2 regions of the Corynebacterium uterequi genome follow, and region 2 is predicted to be linked to the other one. Evidence: predicted binding sites of a transcription regulator. Region 2 holds the regulator's gene; the other holds the start of a gene.
The links. Region 2 encodes LexA, which represses DNA repair genes until DNA is damaged. Its sites were predicted from a motif close to CGAACANNTGTTCG; they were not measured.

Region 1: a site for LexA is predicted at 1,137-1,150, ahead of CUTER_RS07175 (HNH endonuclease signature motif containing protein). Genes of this name have one in related genera too.

What each region holds. Positions count from the first base shown of each region.
Region 1 is NZ_CP011546.1:1,543,827-1,547,031, forward strand. It holds gene CUTER_RS07165 (DNA polymerase IV) at 1-1,061, opposite strand, end outside; gene CUTER_RS07175 (HNH endonuclease signature motif containing protein) at 1,168-2,499, shown strand; gene CUTER_RS07180 (EamA family transporter) at 2,518-3,205, opposite strand, start outside.
Region 2 is NZ_CP011546.1:1,358,215-1,361,419, forward strand. It holds gene hrpA (ATP-dependent RNA helicase HrpA) at 1-152, shown strand, start outside; gene nrdR (transcriptional regulator NrdR) at 149-610, opposite strand; gene CUTER_RS11610 (hypothetical protein) at 649-843, shown strand; gene lexA (transcriptional repressor LexA) at 1,354-2,046, shown strand; gene CUTER_RS06375 (DeoR/GlpR family DNA-binding transcription regulator) at 2,185-2,976, shown strand; gene CUTER_RS06380 (1-phosphofructokinase family hexose kinase) at 3,098-3,205, shown strand, end outside.

The DNA of each region.
Region 1 (3,205 bases), 190 kb from region 2:
AGCTCGGGGAAGAGTACGTCCTGGCGGGCGGCCTCCAACCCGGAGTAGCTCACCCCCACGAGGCGCACCGGCCCCACCTGTTCGGGATATCGCGTTACGCGGAAGGCGGTGGCGATGAGGACCTCGACGTCGTCGGTGGCGTAGGCGAGCGTGGCCGACCGGGATTCGATGTGGAAATCCGCCATCCGCAGCTTGACGGTCACCGTACGCGCCCCGCGCCCGTCGCGTTGCAGCCGGCGGTGGGCGTCGCGGGCCGCCCTCACGACGGCTGCTGCCACCTCGGACCGGGTGGTGAGGTCCTGCGGGTAGGTGTGCTCGGCGGACGTCTGCTTGGCTTCTGCTCGCGGTGCCACGACGCGATCGTCGATCCCGCGAGTTAGCTGCCACAGCCCCACCCCGACGGTGGCTCCCAGGGAGATCTCGACTTCGCGCTGGCTGAGTGCGGCGAGGTCGCCGATGGTTTCCACGCCGATAGCGTTGAGCTTGCTCTTGGTCACCGGCCCCACGCCCCAGAGCTCCCCCACGTCCATCGGATGAATCGTCTCCAGCAGCCTCTCCGCCGGGATGACGCACACCCCGTCGGGTTTCGCCACGCCGGAGGCGATCTTCGCGTATTGCTTGCCTGGGCCAGCACCTAGGGAGGACGGCAGCCCCGTTTCCTGTTTGATGAGGTGCCGGAGTTCATTCGCCCACTCCGTGACTTCATCGACGCTCGCCCCATATAGCTCAGTGGGTTCGAGATACGCCTCGTCGATGGACAATTGTTCGACCGCGTCCACTCGTTCGTGGATGATTCGCATCACCCGGCGCGACGCGGCCGAGTACACCTCCTTGCGGGGACTGACGAGCACCACACGCGGCCCGACGAGCCGCGCCGCCTGGGCGGTGGGCATAGCCGAGCGAGCACCAAACGCCCGCGCCTCGTAGGAAGCGCCGGCCACGACGCCGCGGCCGCTGACGCCGGCGACGAGGACCGGACGCCCTCTCAACGTCGGGCGGGTCAGTTGTTCGACGGACGCGAAAAACGCATCCATGTCGATATGGAGGACCCAACGCTGCATGGAAAATGAGTCTACCAGCACCATCACCCCCGCGATACCCCCGTGTAGGCGCCATGGTGTAGAGTGCCAGGTGATCGAACACATGGTCTAGCAATCGGGGTTTACCATGACGCTCATCCACGACCTTCCACTCCTGTCCACCGACGAACTCATCCACCACATCGCCGCCCATCTGCACACCAGCGACCTGGCCAAGGCTGCCGCGGTCCTCGCCGTCGGCGAGTACGGCAACCGGGCCCACACCAGGGCTGATGACATCGAGGATTGTACCGGCATGCTTATTCGCCATTGCGGACAATCGAAATCCTCTGCTAATGAGATGCTCCGCGTGGGAAAGATCCTGTTGCGTCATCCCGAGGCCGCCGAGGCCTTCCTCCGAGGTGCCTTCTCCTATTCCGCTGCCCGCATCCTCACCCGCTACCTCACCGCCGCCAACGTCGACGAACTCATTGCGCTAGCCCAGTCTCTGACGTGCGCCGAACTCGCCGATGAGCTCAGCGGCCGGGAGCGCCCCGACGCGGTACCCACGCCCGAGTCCGTGACGTGGCGGCGCAATGCCGATAACGGCACCACCACCTACACCATCGTCCTCAATGCCGAGAACGCTGCCGACTTCGAAGCGGCACTGAAACTCGGCCAGCTGTCATTCCTGCGCTCTCTCACTGCGGAGGACCGCACCAAGTCCCCCGCGGAGCTCGACGCCGCCATCGGCGATGCCACCTCCACCGAGCACTGCCCCGGCGTGCAGGAGAGCGAAGGAAAACCGGAGCTTCTACCGGCAATTTCCCGCTTCGGGGAGGCGGCGAAGAAGCATGCGCTCGCCGGACTGCTGGCCGTCATCAAGATGGTGCGGGCTAAGGGCCAGTCCACCCGTCGCAGCCCGGGGGCGCAGACTCACGTATTGATCGATACCGAACGCTTGGCCCGGCTCGCGTACCACCCAGAGGCCACGCCATCGCTGGTGGAGAACATGATCTTCAACTCGTCGGTGGTTTATCACCTGCTCGACGACGATGGGGTCACCCAGCTCATGACACGGCCTCGTCGGCTGTTCGACAACGCCCAGGCCACTGCATTGCTCGCGAAGTGGGGCTTCCAGTGCGCCATGCCCGGATGCAACCACTCGATGTTCATGCAATTCCATCACGTCAAGGACTACGCCGACGGCGGAGAGACCAGCATCGCCAACGGCTTGCCGTTGTGTTCTTACTGCCACTCGCTGGTCACGGACGGGACCATCACCATCCACGTGGACCCGGCCGACTCGGCGGTGGTGCATTTCCGCTTCCCGGGCGGGCGGTCCTTTAGTTCTTACTCGCGGCAGCGGCCTCGACGCAATCCCGACCTCGGCCCGGGGGATACCTACGATTCCGGCCCGGTCCCCCATGGTGACGAGTCCCACGATCCTCACCGGGAGGGAGACCATTTCGACGATTAGCGGCTACACGTGTAGCCGCTAGCGCCGCAGCGCCACCGCGCACACGACCAGCCCGATGCCAATCACCTCAGCCACGCTCAGCCACTGACCCAACGCCACGGCACCCACCACGGCCGCCACGACGGGCAGAATCGCCTGCAACAGCGCGAACACCGACGGCCCCGCAATCCTCAGCACCTTCTGATCCAGCGAATACGGGATAGCGGCGGATAGCAGCGCCAACCCGGCGATCATGCCGGCCATGCTCACCGTTGGGCTGAGGGCGCTCGGCCAGAGGGACCAGGCCAAGGGGGCAGTGAGCAACCCTGCCCAGAAGAACCCCACGCCGATGGGACTGCCGTTCGCCATCCGCGAGCCGAGCAGAATATAGGCTGCCCACGCCCCGCCGGCGGCCAGTGCACAGGCCACGCCCACCGCCGAGTCCGAGATGGCAGCGCCGCTGAGCGTGAGCACACCGACGCCGGCCAGCACGAGAGCTATCCAATCCCGCGCGCTTCGCGAACCCCAGGCCGCCACCAGCACCGGTCCCAAAAACTCGATGGCCACGACTGTGCCCATCGGGATCCTGGCGATGGCCTCGTAGAACGCGACGTTCATCGTCAGCGTCGCGAGACCGTACAGCGCCGCCCGCAACCCGGGCCGGCCAACGAAGGCGGCCGGCTTCGGGCGCGCAAGCAGCAACAGCATCACCGCTGCCCCGCTGACC
Region 2 (3,205 bases):
CTCTTCCTGCGGATCGGGCTAAGCAGCCAGCGGTCAAAAGGATTCTCTGGGACCTCCAGGAGCTCAGGGTGAGTTTGTTCGCGCAGCGGCTGGGCACGGCCCGCCAGGTGTCAGCCCGACGGGTGCGTAAGGCGATCGACGCGCTGTCCTAGACCTCGTCCCGGTGGTCGTGCCGACGCATGGCACGGATCTCGGCCTCGAAGTCCTTCGCGCTTTCGAAGGACTTGTACACCGATGCGAAGCGGAGATAGGCGACCTCGTCGAGCTTGCGCAGCGGTTCCAGCACCGCCAAGCCGATGTCATTGGCGTGGACAAGCGAGCTGCCCTTGCCACGCACGGTCTCTTCCACCTCCTGCGCGAGCTTTTTCAACGCATCGTCGGAGACGTCCCGCCCCTGGCAAGCTCGGCGGACGCCGCGAATGAGCTTTTCGCGGCTGAAATCCTCAGAGATGCCGTTGCGCTTGACCACCCGGAGGACGGCCTTCTCAATGGTCGTAAACCGACCGCTGCATTCGGTGCACTCCCGACGCCGCCGGATGGACGTTCCGGCGTCGATCACGCGAGAGTCAATCACCCGCGACTGTTGATGGTGGCAAAAGGGGCAATACACGGCGAACGGGTTTCCTTTCCAGCCAGGCTTCTTCGCTTATGAGCGTAGTGTGCGCTGCTGCCTCCGGTGACGAGACGTCGACGGTGTGCTTGGCGGGCGTCTGCGATGGTTGGAGCTGCTTAGGGGCGCGCGGCGGTGACGGTCTGCGCATCCTCAGGAAACTGCAGTACACCGCTGTATCCAAAGCCTGCTACACCGCTGAGGACCATCAAAGCACCGAAAAGGAGGCCTAGAATCATCGTTCGACGTTCCTCGTTGGTCGAGTCATCGGATGCATCAGAGAACGACGATGAACGAACACAGGAACGTACATGAGACCCGCCAAAGGTGGCTGGGCGAAGGGTGCGGACAGACCGAACGCGCCAGCAATGAACACCGCCTACCGGTCCGTCCCACTGCGCCGCTGGAGCCACCTCCTGCCCAGAAGATACTGGATAAACCTGATTAAGCAGATCACCGTCGCGCGACATTGCCATACCACCCTTCTTCCGAGACGGGGCTTTCCGGTTAGCTACACGCAGTATAGGAGGGCCCCGATACCCTGACCGTGAGATTCGGCCAGACGTTCGACCTTCGTTGACATGTTCGAAGCGTAGACCCATGAGGCCAGTTTGTCTACCCCGTGGGTAGAACGTCGAACACACTGGCGGTTTTGTGGTAAACATGACGGTAACGAAAGATGCCACCGTGACGTCCATCGTCAGTCACGTCCGGCTTACACATCCACTCCCGAAGGAGATCCCATGTCCCCCGCCCCTCGCAACAGCCGCCGTAAGCCCGATCCGGCCACCTTGACCGCCCGCCAACGCCGGATCTTGGAGGTGATCCGCGACGCCGTACTACTGCGCGGCTACGCGCCGACCATCCGCGAAATCGGCGACGCGGTGGGGCTGAAGTCCACCTCCTCGGTGGCCTACCAGTTGTCCACCCTGGAAGAGCGGGGCTTCTTGAGGCGAGACCCCAACAAGCCGCGAGCGGTCGATATTCGCCACCTCCACAACACCGACGCTCCGGATCCGGTTTCCCGCCACGCGGATGAGTCCGTCCCCGACGATGCGTCGACCCCGAGCTATATCCCGGTGATCGGCCGGATCGCAGCTGGTAACCCCATCCTCGCTGAACAGAACGTGGAGGGTCACCTGCCGTTGCCCTCCGAACTCGTCGGCGACGGCGACCTGTACATGCTTCGAGTGGTGGGTGAGTCGATGAAGAACGGCGGGATCCTCGACGGAGACTGGGTAGTAGTCCGCTCCCAGCCGGTCGCCGAGGAGGGCGAATACGTCGCCGCGATGATCGACGGGGAAGCCACGGTTAAGGAACTTCACCGAGACCGCAGTGGCACGTGGCTGCTCCCCAAGAATGAGGCCTTCGATGCGATCCCGGGCGACGACGCCGAGATCCTGGGCAAAGTGGTAGCGGTCTTCCGTCGGCTCTAAAGCACCGATTTAACCGGTATCCACCGCGGCCACCACCTTTCACTGGGCCCATTCGGGGGTAATCGGGCACCTTTTCCTCGGTTCACGCGTTGAATCGGTAGTAGTACCAAAAGGCATTCGGACAGTGAATGGAGCCGCATGTACGCAGAAGAGCGACGCCGCCAGATCGCATCCCTTACCGCCGTCGAAGGGCGGGTCAACGTCACGGAGCTCTCCGAGCGCTTCGACGTCACGGCGGAGACCATCCGGCGTGACTTGGCAGCGCTGGACAAAGAAGGCGTCGTCCACCGCGTTCACGGTGGCGCGGTGGCCAGTCAGTCATTCCAGACCACCGAGTTTTCACTCGATACCCGTTCCCGCTCTGCCCAAACAGCGAAGCTCTCTATCGCCCGCGCGGCTTTGAGGTTCCTGCCCAACCCGGGCGGGTCTGTGTTCCTCGACTCCGGTACCACCACCAATGCCATGGCGGAACTGATGGTCGAGTCCGCCACCGGCCCGCAGTATTCGATCGTCACCAACTCGCTGCCCATAGCGCTGTACTTGTCCACCAAGAACGCTCCCGACGTTCAATTGCTCGGTGGAACCGTGCGGGCCATCACCCAGGCCGTGGTGGGCGACCCGGCACTGCGAACCCTGGCGCTTATGCGTGCCGACGTGGCCTTCATCGGCACGAACGCGCTCACCCTGGACCACGGGCTGTCGACTGCGGACCCGCAGGAGGCCTCTGTGAAGTCGGCGATGGTTATCAACGCCCACAAGGTGGTTGTGCTGTGTGACTCGACGAAGCTGGGCAATGACTACCTGGTCAGCTTCGCTCCGACGACAAGTATCGATGCCCTCATTACCGACGCCAACGCCCCGGAATCCTTCCTTGAAGGCCTACGCGAGCGCGAGATCGAGGTCGTAATTGCCTCGTCGAACCTGGATTAGACCAGTCAATTTGGACAATCACACCCACCTTGGCCAGGATTAATGAAGAAACAACTCACGTGACGTGGGCGCCTGCCCACGTTCACCCCGCCCCATTGACCAGGAGCTAGCCTTCGTGATCGTGACGCTGACGCCCAATCCAAGCATCGACGTCACTATGGAACTCACCGCGCCCCTGAGTACGGACACGGTCAACCGGGCACAGTCGCTACGCCAGGCGGCCGGCGGG